Regions from separate parts of the Paeniglutamicibacter sp. ORCA_105 genome, predicted to be linked through region 3. Evidence: riboswitches for the same ligand, from Rfam matches in the RefSeq annotation. Region 3 holds a riboswitch; each other region holds the start of a gene.

Region 1 (3,193 bases), on a different contig from region 3:
CTCCGGACCCCGCTCAATAAACGCCTGGAGGCGCAGGTCCAGGTCGTCGCGTTCGGCCCCGGGCATGCTGGTGGATCCATGGCCGTTCATCGGGCGTTCTCCTCTGCCGTGCTGGACTCGAGCAGCTCGCCGGTGTCCGCGGTTGGCCCCGACGGTCCGTCCAGGCTCCGGGCCTGCCCGCCCAGCGACGCCAGGTCCGTGCTGCGCCCGGCAATGGCCGACACCAGCAGGGTCACCACTGCGGAGGCCGCAAGTGCGGCGAGGAACGGGGCCAGTGACAGTCCCTGGGCAAAAGTGGCGATGGCCACGGCGGCCGGCAGGTTTCCTCCGGCGATCCAGCCATAGCCCAGTGCCGCCACCAGCCCGGCGATCGATCCGCATATCGCTCCCGTGGAGGTCGAGCGGCGCCATAGGCCCAAGAGGATCGGGATGATCGTCGCGGCACACAGCAAGTCGGCGATCAGGAACAGTCGCAGCACCGAGAAGCCTTGGAAGGCAATCAGAGCGGGGATCGCCGTAAACACGATCGTGGCTATGCGCGCCCCGGTGAGGCCGAGTCTGGGTACATGGGTCACGGCCATGGCAGCCAACCCGTTTTGCAACGTGTCCACCGTGGAGGCAACCAAGGCCAGGGTCAGCACCAAGACCGCAGCAAGCACCCAGCCCGGCTGGGACTCAAGCAGGGCAAAGAACGGCACCGCCGGCGTGCCCAGGGCGACACCGTAACCGGCCGCGAGCAGCCCAACCAGGGCCGCCGCGAATACCACTGGAAACCGGGTGACTGCCCCGATAACGGCGCCGCGGCTCAGTGCGCGGGAATCGCGTGCTGCCCAGACACGTTGCCAGTACCCGTTGTGGAAGAGCGTTGTGGCGGTGACAGCCACCACCAACGTCAGCGCGGCCTCGACACCGCCAAGGTCAACGGTCAGAAGTGCCGGGTCCAGCGGTGCCTCGGCACGGGCAAGTCCCCCGAAGAGCACCATGCCGACGACCAGTAGCAAGGCGAAGAGCATCCAGGATTGCCAGCGGTCGGTGCGGATCGAGGCCCGCAGACCGCCGTAGGCGGTGTACAGGGCGGTGATCAACGCCACCGCGACAATGCCCAGCCGAGGGTCCAAGTCGGACATGCGTCCTAACACCGCGCCAATGGCTGTCAGCTCGGCAGACAGGGCAATGAGCATGTACATCATGGAAATCACCAGTGCATAGATGTGCATGGTGGATCCATAGCGCAGGCGCACAAACTCCACGAGGTTGTGTCCTTGCGGGATCAATGCCCGCAGCCTCTTGCCCACCAGAACGAGTCCAATCAGCGGCACCGTAACTGCTACGGCATAACCGACCACTCCGGCAATGCCCGTACTCGCACCGATTTCCGGTGCTGCAAAGAGAATCCAGGCACCCACCCCCGAGGCAAAAAAGGACAATCCCAGCCCCAGGCCGTTTTGGCTATTGCGCGCCACGGCGAATTCCTCGAGGTTTCGATCCCGGCCCAGTCCAAGGCCAACCCAGGCAAACACCGCCAAGACCAACACCAATATCGCCAAGGACACGGAAAAATCAAGCATCTGCAAACATCCCTTCGCCGGCATTACCCGGACAGGTTCATGCGGTCGGCGACACCCTAAGTCGCCCTCTCAGCCTGGTCTTTCCCAAGCTCCCGCGTTGTGTGACCGACTCTAGCCACAGGTTGAACCGGTTCCCAACCCAACGCCCTCCAACACCTCGAATATGACGTGGACCATCCGATTTCTCCCGCACTGGATGGATATGCGGTTCATGGAGCTCGACAGCATCCATGGAAAAGGAGTTGAAGTGACAGGCGAGGCGCCCATGCTCGTGCGTTTTTCGCGCAGAGCCGTTGACACGTGCGCGCAGCGGCTCTGAAAAACCCCTAGCCATGTGGGACTTGGAAACGCTGGATTGGAGGCTATGTTGACTCCAGGCACGCCGAAGAAGATTACCTTCGTCAACCCGTGTCAGGTTCGATGATCTTGATGCAGAATGTCCTGGGTACGACTGTGAAGTCCACGTCGGGGATCCTAACCGGGTCCAAGATCTATGGATAACACTTCGTAGCTGGCTACGTGTCGTTGCCCTCTGGAACGGCGACGTCCGGGACTTTCCGCAGCCCCGAACGAGCGCCGAAGAGCGCTCAGGCGCCGCGCACCGCGACTTCGCCGGACTTGGCGTTCTCCGTCCCGAACACGAGGTAGCGGTTGGCGATCTTCTCGGTGAAGAAGCGGTCGTGGCTGACCACCACCACGGCACCAGGGAAATGCAGCAGCGCTCGTTCCATCACCTGGGTGCTGGACATGTCCAGGTGGTTCGTCGGCTCATCCAGGATCAGCACCGAGGCACCCGAGAGCAGACACATTGCCATGGCCACACGGGCACGCTGGCCTCCGGACAGATTTCCGATGCGGTTCTTCAAATCCGCCTCGGAAAACTGGAACATGGCCAGGAACCGGTTCACCGACTTTTTCGTCGCACTGAACGCCAGGGAATTCGGCATGGCATTCACCGCGTGGGTCACGGTGTCGTTCGGATCCAGTTCGTCAAGGATCTCGTTGTAGGAAACGACCGCGGCACCCTTGGTCCAGGTGACGTATCCCGAATCCTGCTTTTCCTGTTCGGTGAGTACCCGCAACAGCGTCGACTTGCCGCTGCCGTTGGCACCGAGGATCACCATGCGGTTGCCACGCCGGACCTCGAAGCTTAGGTCAGTGAAAAGGGTCTTCTCCCCATAGGACTTCGATAAGCCCTCAACTCGACAAAGGGTGTCCTTGATGTGCAGGCCACCGTAGATTTCGGTGATGATCTTGTCCACGGGCCGCGGGGCGCGTGACTTCTTGATTTTGGAAAGCTTGTTGTCCAGGCCCTTGCTTGCAGCCTTGGCTGCTTCCCGGCGGTCGGAGATGCCTTCGGCTTCAAAGGCGAGGAGCTCCGACTCGTGAACGAACTGGGACTCAAGGGACTTGAGCTTGAACTGCTTGGCCACCACGTACTCGGCGAAGTTTCCCGGGTATTCGTGGAGGTGGAAATTCTCGACCTCGATGATCCTGGTAACCACCGAGTCCAGGAACTTGCGGTCGTGCGAAACGATGATTGCCGCGCCCTTGAATGACTTGAACCAGTTCTCCAGCCATTCAACACCCGCAACATCGAGGAAGTTGGTGGGTTCATCCAGAAG
Region 2 (3,193 bases), on a different contig from region 3:
TAGGGCTCCTCCACCGGGACACCGTTGATGCTCAGGTGCCCGTCCGGGCCGCAGCAGCTGACGGTGTCGCCCCCGACTCCGATGACGCGCTTTACATACACCGAATCACTTCCGGCCAGGCGCAGTGCCCAGGCCAGTGTATCCAGGGCAGTGGGGCGCTGGTAGGGCAGGAACGAGCCGCGGCCGTCGAAGATGACCACATCCCCGCGTTGGATCTCGACGTCCTTGTAGGAAAGCCGGTTCACCAGCAAGCCCTCACCCGGGTTCAACGTGGATTCCATGGAAGTGGATCCGATGTAGAAGAAGTCAACGACCGTGGCGCGAACTCCAAGGGTGATCACCGCCGCCGCAGCAAGCGCGCCTACGGCAAAGCGCCAGCCCCTCGAAGGGGACCGGCGCTTTGTCGAAGCGGAAAAACGTTCCGATTCAGTAGTTTGATCCACGATGGATCCCCATCCCCGCCGTCCGAAGGACGGCTTGGATAGAGGTTCTCGCTTTTCTGGCTACTTGGCAGTCCGGAAGTCGCGCTTTTCGCGGATCTTCGCAGCCTTGCCGTGGCGATCGCGCATGTAGAACAGCTTCGCGCGGCGAACGTCGCCACGGGTTACCAGTTCGACCTTTTCCAGAACCGGGGAGTGTACCGGGAAGGTACGCTCTACGCCGACGCCGAAGGAGACCTTGCGAACGGTGAAGGTTTCGCGAACGCCGTCGCCCTGGCGACCAAGGACGAAGCCCTGGAATACCTGAACACGGGAGTTCTTGCCTTCGATGATGTTGACGTGAACCTTGACGGTGTCACCGGCGCGGAAGTCCGGGACATCGCTGCGCAGCGAGGCTGCGTCGACAGAGTCGAGAATACGCATGAATGCATCTCCTAGGCAGACGCCGCAGGTCATCTACCTTAGACACGGACCGTTATTGTTCCTCATGACGCGCGAAGGCGTCGAGGGAAAGATGTGGCGGTCCGGAGCTTGGTACCGTGATCCGTTTGCGGATCAGCGGTAGGTCGGACTGTTGATTCGTTCCCCCTGCGGCAGGAGCAGAACCCAGTAGACCCAAGAATCCATTTTGCCACACTCCGGGGCAAGCTGCGAAGTTCCTTCCCTGCGGCCAGGTCCGTCAAAGTTCGATTGGCTTCGGGCCTTCGCCTTGAACGCCGGCAAAATTGCCGAATCGTGCCCATCGAATCGGGCCGCTCGTGCAGATTCCACAGCGAATATTGTCGCTGACCGCACAGCAGGCCGGTACGGGGACGTGAGCAGGGCCACCACGCCAGTGCGCAAGGTCACACTCGATGCCAGATGAATGTTGTGATAGTTTCACTTACGACCACACGGGAGCCCTTGCAGGGGCTGAGATCGAGCTGAAGCAGCAAGAGACCGTTGAACCTGTCCGGGTAATGCCGGCGAAGGAAGTGAGTACTCCTTGAACAACACCATTTCAATGCACAGCCCTGTCCAAAACGCCTCGGAAGCAGCAGAGACCCAGTCCCTGAAGTCCCATTCCCTGGCTTATCTCGAGGACGCCGAATCGGGGATCCGGGTCCCGGTCACCGAAATCGCCTTGGAGCCATCCCCCGGCGGCAAGGCCAACGCCCCGCTGCAGGTGTATCGCACCGCCGGCCCCGGCAGTGACCCGGTCGTGGGCTTGCCGCCCTTCCGCGGCGAGTGGATCGCGGATCGTTCGGACACCGAGGCCTATGGCGGTCGGGAGCGGAACCTGCTGGACGACGGCAAGTCCGCATTGCGCCGCGGAGCGGCATCGGCCGAATGGAAGGGAGCACGGCACCAGCCGCGGCGCGCGGAACCCGGAAAACGCGTGACCCAAATGCACTACGCCCGCCGGGGAATCATCACCCCCGAAATGCGCTTTGTGGCGCTGCGCGAGAACTGCGACGTGGAACTGGTGCGCAGCGAGGTCGCTGCGGGCAGGGCCATCATCCCGTCAAACATCAACCACCCCGAGTCCGAGCCAATGATCATCGGCAAGGCGTTCCTGGTGAAGATCAATGCCAACATCGGCAACTCTGCGGTCACCAGCTCAATTGCCGAGGAGGTGGACAAGCTCCAGTGGGCCACCTTGTGGGGCGCCGACACCGTGATGGACCTGTCCACCGGCGATGACATCCACACCACCCGCGAATGGCTGATCCGCAACGCCCCGGTTCCCATCGGCACCGTGCCGATCTACCAGGCACTGGAAAAGGTCAACGGCGAAGCCAACGCACTGACCTGGGAAATCTACCGCGACACCGTGATCGAGCAGTGCGAACAGGGCGTCGACTACATGACCGTCCACGCCGGCGTGCTGTTGCGCTACGTGCCGCTGTCGGCCAACCGCGTGACCGGCATCGTCTCGCGCGGCGGGGCCATCATGGCCGGCTGGTGCCTGGCGCACCACCAGGAGAATTTCCTCTACACCCACTTCGACGAGCTGTGCGAGATCTTCGCGAAGTACGACGTGGCGTTCTCCCTGGGTGACGGTCTGCGCCCGGGGTCCATCGCCGACGCCAACGACGCAGCGCAGTTCGCCGAGCTGGACACCCTGGCCGAGCTGACCAAGCGCGCTTGGAAGTACGACGTGCAGGTCATGGTCGAGGGCCCCGGGCACATCCCCTTCCACCTCGTACGGGAGAACGTGGAGCGCCAGCAGGAGTTGTGCGACGGCGCTCCGTTCTACACGCTTGGCCCGCTGGTCACCGACATTGCGCCCGGCTATGACCACATCACCAGCGCCATCGGCGCCACGGAGATAGCCCGCTACGGCACCGCGATGCTCTGCTACGTCACGCCCAAGGAACACCTGGGGCTGCCCAACAAGGACGACGTGAAGACCGGCGTGATCACCTACAAGATCGCAGCCCACGCCGCGGACCTGGCCAAGGGGCACCCGGGTGCATCCGTACGCGACGACGCGCTGAGCAAGGCGCGCTTCGAGTTCCGCTGGCGCGACCAGTTCGCCCTGTCGCTGGACCCGGTCACGGCCGAGTCGTTCCACGACGAGACGCTGCCTGCAGAACCGGCAAAGACCGCGCACTTCTGTTCCATGTGCGGGCCGAAGTTCTGCTCGATGCGCATCAGCCAGGACATCCGGGACGAATTCGGCTCGGCCGATTCGCAGGCCGCCATCGCAGAAATGGTCAGCGGGATGCGCGAAAAGAGCCAGGAATTCCTGGCCGCCGGAGGCAAGGTCT
Region 3 (3,193 bases):
AAGGCCAATTCCTCGCGGACCGTGTTGGTGACGAATTGGTGCTCCGGTTCCTGGAACACCGAACCGATGCGCCCCACCAGTTCGGTGGCGCGCCAGTGGTAGGGGCGGGCCTCGGAGCCGGCAGCCAGCTCCCCGGTGGCCAGCACGGTGCCTGAGGCCTGTGGCAGCAAGCCCCCGAGCGTCAGGGCGAAGGTCGACTTGCCCGAGCCGTTGGCCCCGCGCACGCACCAGGCCTCACCGGCCGCGACGCGCAGGTCAAGCCCCCCGGCAGCGATTGATCCGCCGCGCTTCCGGGTGACCGCCAGGTCCGTGGCCTCGAGCAGCAGGGCGCCGCCATCGGTTCCGGCGGACCGCACGTCGATCGACGGGGTGTATCCGGGGACCCAAACCCCGGCGGAGATCAGTTCCTCGCGCACCTTCCCGGGCCCGAAGAGCTCGCCGGGGGTTCCGTCGTGGGCGATGCCGCCGCCCGGTTCCAGCACGATGACCCGGTCCATGTGCGGAGCCCAGGCCTCAAGGCGGTGTTCGACGATCAGCAGGGTTGCCCCGGTGGCATCCAGCGCCGCCAGCACCGCATCGCGGACCTCCAGAACGCCGTCCGGGTCGAGGTTCGCCGTCGGCTCGTCCAGGAGGACCAGTCCCGGGCCCATGGCCAGGATCCCGGCGAGGGCCAGGCGCTGTTTTTGTCCGCCGGAGAGTGCGGCGGTGGGGTGGTCCAGCGGGACATCGAGTCCCACGGCATCGAGGGCCTCGATGATGCGTTGGGCGATCTCTTCCGGCGGCACCGAAAGGTTTTCGGCGCCGAAAGCCGTGTCGTCCCCGACCCGGGCCTGGACGACCTGGGTTTCGGGGTCCTGTTGCATGAGCCCGACCAGGCCGCGGCCCTGGGCCGCCGGGGTTCCGTCCAGCAGCAGTTCGCCGGAGGAATAGGCCTCGTCGTCCTCGTGCAGGACCCCCGCCAGGGCATAGAGCAGCGTGGATTTGCCAGCGCCCGAGGGACCGGCCAGGAGCACGCGTTCCCCGGCGCGGATATCCAGGTCAAGGCCGCGGAGCGCCGGCTGGGCGCGGTCGGCATGCCGCCAACCCCAGTTGCGGGCGCTGACCGAGACGGCCGTGGCCAACCGGCTGCCGGTGTCCGGGGTGCCGGCTTCACGGTTCAGCATCGAAGGTGAGGTCATGATGGCTGCCGCGTCCTAGAGGATGGCTTCAGTGGCCGCCTTGCGGCTGGCCAGGGCGCCCAGGGCGCCGGTCTTGGCCAGGGCGCGGGTGGCCAGGAAGGAGAGCAGCCCGGCAATGACGATGCCCGAGATGGTCATGAACGCGATGTAGGAGAAGAGCATGCCGGTGGTGTATTCGGGGAACCAGCGGAAGATGAAGGTGTCGTTGACACTGCCGAAGAGCCCTGCCGCGCCTCCGGCCAGCAGTGCCACGGGAAGGTTGAACTTGCGGTAGCGGAACGCGGCGAACACCAGTTCAGCGCCCAGACCCTGGATCAGGCCGGAGGCCAGGACGGTCAGCCCGAATTCGGAGCCCATGAGTGCCGAGACCATGGCGGCGACGATTTCGCAGAAGAGTGCGGCACCGGGCTTGCGGATAATCAGCGCGCCGAGCACCGCAGGGAAGAGCCACATGCCCGAGACCAGGGAGGCGGAGGGCGGGAAGGCCAGGAAGAGGAAGTCAAGCAGGTGGTGGGTGCTGTTCCAGGCCCAGAAGATGACGCCCGAGGACACTGCGATGACTGCCGCGATAACGATGTCAACGACACGCCAGGACGAGGTTGCCGGCTTGTGCCCGGCGGGCTGGTTGGTGGTGCTCATGGTGGTGATCCTCCTTGGATACAAGGAGGGGAGGGAAAACGCGTTTTTGAACGCACCCCCTGAGAACTCGACTTCCTTCGCCGGTACTAGCCGGGGCAGGTTCGAGGGTCTGCGGCTATCCGCACTCTCAGCGCCTTGGTGCGAATTTCTTCGCACGACGCTCCCCTGTCGTGATTGTTTCAGTTCTTTGATGTTACCTCAGGCTATGCTGGGGCAGGTACCGTTGCCAGCAACATTTGGGAGTCCCCTTGAACAGCTTGATGAAACTCATCGGCCCAGCTATCTCGATCGCCGCCGGTTTCCTGGGTGGAAAAATCGTTGACAAAGCCTGGACCGGTTTCACCGGCCGGAAGCCGCCGAAGCATGGCAACGCGGAAGCGCAGGCCGAGGCCAGCCTGCGCCAGATCATTGGCTTCGCCGTCCTGTCGGCCACGACCGCGGCCCTGATCCAGGTGTTCACCGACCGCGGCACCCAACGGGCATTGGCCAGGTTCGCCAAAAAGGCCTGACGCAGTAAATGACTGAGGAGGGGGTCCACGATTTTTCGTGGACCCCCTCCTCAGTCATTTGCCGCCGAGCCGTCCCGGACGCCGGCCTGGAACCGGGCCTTCGCCAACCACCGGCGGGCCGAGGGCGCCCTAGTCGATGAAGTCGGTGCGGTCCCGGGGCTGGCCCTTGCCGTGGTCTTGTTCCTCGCGCTGGGCCGCGGCATCGACGACGGCGGCCAGTTCGTCGGCCACGAGTGTCTCGCGCTTGAGGTGCCGCGTCCGGTATCCGGCGCGTCCCACCATGTGCGCGGAGACCGGCGCGGTGAGCAACTGCAGCAACCAGGCCAGGACCAGCACCGGCAGCACCGCCCAGGAACGCAATTCCAGCCCGAGCGCAGCCAGCAGCAGGAACAAACCCAGCACCTGCGGCTTGGTAGCCGCGTGCAGGCGCGAGAGCAGGTCGGGGAAGCGCAGCATGCCGATTCCGGCGGCCAGGGACATCAGGCAGCCGACGATCATGAACGTCCCGGCAATGATGTCGATGATGGTGTCAAGCATCAGGCGTTTCTCCGATCCGTGACGAAGCGGGAAACGGTGACCGAACCCACGAACCCGACCAGGCACGCCAGCAGCACGAAGACCAGATTGTTGGTGTGCCGGTTGACTGTCATCTCCACGCAGAGTGCCGCGGAGATGATCAGCAGCAGGACGTCGGTGGCGATGACGCGTTCCAGGATGGACGGGCCCATTGCCAGCCTGACGATGGCCAGGCAGGCGGCAATCGAGAGCGTGATGCCGCAGATCCACAGGACGATGATCATGAGGGTGCTCCGTCTTCGTTGTTCGGGGCCGTTGTTTCGGCGTTCAGCGCGGCCAGTTCTTCCTTGG
Region 4 (3,193 bases), on a different contig from region 3:
ACCATGAATCCCACAACCCCTGCAACGCGACAACAAACTCTTCGGCGCGCTCGTAGCGCTGGGCATGGGGCGGCAGGGAATCCATGGAATGATTGCGGGCCTCGGCGTCAAACATGGAGGTCACCACGTTGATGCCCGCCCGCCCGCCGCTGATGTGGTCCAGCGAGGCCAGCAGCCTGGCGGCGTGGAAGGGCGCGTAGAAACTCGCCGAGATCGTGGTGACCAACCCGATGCGGCTGGTGGCACGGGCCATGGCACTGAGAGCAGTCACCGGTTCCAGGAACCAGGGGATCCCTGCCGCGTATTCGTGGTTCACGCTCTGCCCGTCGGCAAAAAAGACAGCATCCAGGCAACCGCGCTCGGCAATCCGGGCAAGTTCCTCGTAGTAGGAAATGTCGCCGACGCGGTCGGCGCTGGATTCGGGGTGGCGCCATCCCATGGTGTGGTGGCCCGCCCCGTAGATGAAGGCGTTCAGGTGCAATTGGCGTGTGGCGTCCACGATTCTTTACCCGACCGCCTAGTTCATCACCAGGCCGCCGTCGACAACCAGGTTCTGCCCGGTCACCGCCCGGGACCACGGTGAAGCGAACAGCAGTGCGGCGTCGGCGAACTCCGCCGGGGAAGTGACCCTGCGCAGTGGCGTGGAGCCGGCGATCAGATCGAAGACCGCTTCCGGGGTGGCCGCGGAGGCATCGGTGGTGCGAAGCAGGCCGCCGGAGATCATGTTCACGCGGATGTTTTCCGGGCCCAGGTCGGCCGCGAACGTGCGGGTCATGGCCAGCAGGGCAGCCTTGGCCGCGGTGTAGTCGTGGTAGGGGACCACGGGGTTCTGGAAGAGGTTCGTCCCGATGTTGACGATGTTGCCAAAGCCCGCGGTTCTCATGCCGGGCAGGGTTGCCTGGATCGTGTTCAGCGCACCGCCGACGATGCCGGTGAACTGCTCCCCGAAAGCCATGTAGCCGATTCCATCGGCTTTGGCACGGGCGTCGCCATTGAACGAAAAATCGGGCAGGGCGTTGTTGACGACAGTGGTGATGGGAGCACCAAAATGTTCCTGCGCCCTGGCCACCAATTGGGAGACTTGATCCGTGTTCGCGACATCGGCCTGGACCGCGATCGCGCGATCGGCCCCGAACTCGGCTGCCAGTTCCCGGGCGGCGGTTTCGCTGGAGCGGTAGTTCAATACGAGCCGTGCGCCTTCGCGCGCAAAGGCCCGGGCTAGGTCTGCCCCGAGTCCGCGTCCGGCCCCGGTGATCAACACGATTTGGTCCTTGATAAGCATTTCTTGCACCCTTCTGTTGGGCGAAGGGATGCCATGGAACCAGCCGACGGGCGTCCAGGAATTTGGGGTACGAGGGCAGTTCAAGCCGGACCGGCATCCCTTCGCTCGGATTATCGAGATCAGGTTCAACGGGTCTATCTCTCAGCCGCCAGGCGGCACCCCGTGTCGAGTCCTGTGGCCAACGTAGCACCGGTACGGGGCAATCCCCGAATCAAGGGCAAGGACGGAGGCGACACACGCCCGGCGTCACCGGTCGGTGTCCGCGGGCAGTGCTACGGATGCGGCAAACTAGTGTGGGTGAGCCAGATGCGAATAATCCAGACCATTGCCGCCGAGTTAACTTCCGGAGGTGCTTCGGTTGCCGACTGGCAGGTGAAGGCCGCCGTCGAATTGCTCGATGCCGGATCGACCGTCCCCTTCATTGCCCGATACCGCAAGGAAGCCACCGGAACCCTGGACGACACCCAGCTGCGCCTGCTTGAGGAGCGGCTGCGCTACCTGCGTGAATTAGAAGACCGCCGGGAAGCGATCCTGAAGGCCATCGAGGAGCAGGGGAAACTCACCGACGAGCTGCGGGCCGCCATCATGGCCGCCGGCACCAAGGCCGAATTGGAGGACCTGTATCTGCCGTACAAGTCCAAGCGCCGCACCCGTGCCCAGATCGCCCGCGAGGCCGGACTCGAGCCGCTGGCCGACTCGCTGATCCTTGATCCCGCCCAGGATCCCGAAGCGCTGGCAGCCACCTTCCTGAACCCCGAGCACGAGGTCAATGCGGCATCTGATGCCCTGGCCGGTGCCCGGGCCATTCTCACCGAACGTGCCTCGCAGGACGCGGTGCTGGTTTCCGAATTGCGCGAACGGCTGTGGACACGAGGGAAGATCTCGTCCAAGATCGCATCCGGCGCCCCTGCGGCGGATGCCTCGAAGTTCTCCGACTACGAAGATTTCGTGCAGCCCGTTGCCACGCAGCCCTCACACCGCATCCTCGCGCTGCTGCGCGGAGAACGCGAGGGTGCGCTGAACCTGGAGCTGGCCGAGGCGGACCCGCGCGACGACGCGGCGCTCACCGAGGCGCGGGCCGGATACGAGGCCGCCGTCGCCCGTTCGCTGGGCATCAAGGCCGCTGCCGATGCGCCGGCCGGCAAGTGGCTGGCACAAACCGTTCGCCTGGCCTGGCGCGGACGCCTGTTGGCACGGTTGGAGGCGGACCTGCGCACGCGGCTCTTCGAGGCCGCGGAGGAAGCCAGCGTCAAGGTCTTCGCCGCCAACCTGCGCGACGTGCTGCTCGCCGCCCCTGCCGGAAACCGGGCGGTGCTGGGGCTGGACCCCGGGTTGCGCACCGGGGTGAAGGTTGCCGTCGTCGACGCCACCGGCAAAGTGGTCGACATTGCGACCATCTACCCGCACGCCCCGGCGAACAAATGGGATGCCTCCGTGGCGACCCTGGTGGCACTGGCAACCAAGCACGGCACCGAACTGATTGCCGTGGGCAACGGGACCGCAAGCCGCGAGACCGACAAGCTTGCCGGCGAGGTCATCGCCAAGCTGACCAACAAGCCGGCCAAGGTCATCGTCTCCGAAGCCGGGGCATCGGTGTATTCGGCGTCGGCGCTGGCAAGCGCCGAGTTGCCGGACCTGGATGTCTCCATCCGCGGTGCGGTGTCCATTGCCCGCCGGCTGCAGGATCCGCTGGCCGAACTGGTGAAGATCGAACCCAAGTCAATCGGCGTGGGCCAGTATCAGCACGACTTGACCCCGGCCAAGCTTGACCGCTCCCTGGATGCCGTGGTCGAGGACTGCGTCAACGCCGTCGGCGTGGATGTGAACACCGCTTCCCCGGCACTGCTGGCCCGGGTGGCCGGAGTCGGTTCGCTGCTGAGCCGCAACATCGTCGAACACCGCAATGCGAAC

The links. Region 3 has a riboswitch for thiamine pyrophosphate ahead of ACIPUB_RS11620 (ECF transporter S component). Riboswitches for the same ligand answer to the same signal wherever they lie in the genome.
Region 1: another riboswitch for thiamine pyrophosphate. It lies ahead of ACIPUB_RS17730 (sodium:solute symporter family transporter); the one in region 3 lies ahead of ACIPUB_RS11620 (ECF transporter S component).
Region 2: another riboswitch for thiamine pyrophosphate. It lies ahead of thiC (phosphomethylpyrimidine synthase ThiC); the one in region 3 lies ahead of ACIPUB_RS11620 (ECF transporter S component).
Region 4: another riboswitch for thiamine pyrophosphate. It lies ahead of ACIPUB_RS14870 (3-oxoacyl-ACP reductase); the one in region 3 lies ahead of ACIPUB_RS11620 (ECF transporter S component).

The regions. Positions count from the first base shown of each region.
Region 1 covers NZ_JBIXLM010000048.1:2,354-5,546, reverse strand. The annotation lists gene ACIPUB_RS17735 (hypothetical protein) at 1-90, opposite strand, end outside; gene ACIPUB_RS17730 (sodium:solute symporter family transporter) at 87-1,568, opposite strand; TPP riboswitch at 1,559-1,674, opposite strand; gene ACIPUB_RS17725 (ABC-F family ATP-binding cassette domain-containing protein) at 2,156-3,193, opposite strand, start outside.
Region 2 covers NZ_JBIXLM010000025.1:50,144-53,336, reverse strand. The annotation lists gene lepB (signal peptidase I) at 1-443, opposite strand, end outside; gene rplS (50S ribosomal protein L19) at 504-863, opposite strand; TPP riboswitch at 1,324-1,431, shown strand; gene thiC (phosphomethylpyrimidine synthase ThiC) at 1,444-3,193, shown strand, end outside.
Region 3 covers NZ_JBIXLM010000020.1:70,206-73,398, reverse strand. The annotation lists gene ACIPUB_RS11625 (ATP-binding cassette domain-containing protein) at 1-1,178, opposite strand, end outside; gene ACIPUB_RS11620 (ECF transporter S component) at 1,194-1,817, opposite strand; TPP riboswitch at 1,873-1,994, opposite strand; gene ACIPUB_RS11615 (DUF4235 domain-containing protein) at 2,066-2,326, shown strand; gene mnhG (monovalent cation/H(+) antiporter subunit G) at 2,456-2,863, opposite strand; gene ACIPUB_RS11605 (monovalent cation/H+ antiporter complex subunit F) at 2,863-3,126, opposite strand; gene ACIPUB_RS11600 (Na+/H+ antiporter subunit E) at 3,123-3,193, opposite strand, start outside.
Region 4 covers NZ_JBIXLM010000032.1:8,737-11,929, reverse strand. The annotation lists gene ACIPUB_RS14875 (LLM class flavin-dependent oxidoreductase) at 1-499, opposite strand, end outside; gene ACIPUB_RS14870 (3-oxoacyl-ACP reductase) at 518-1,282, opposite strand; TPP riboswitch at 1,362-1,455, opposite strand; gene ACIPUB_RS14865 (Tex family protein) at 1,589-3,193, shown strand, end outside.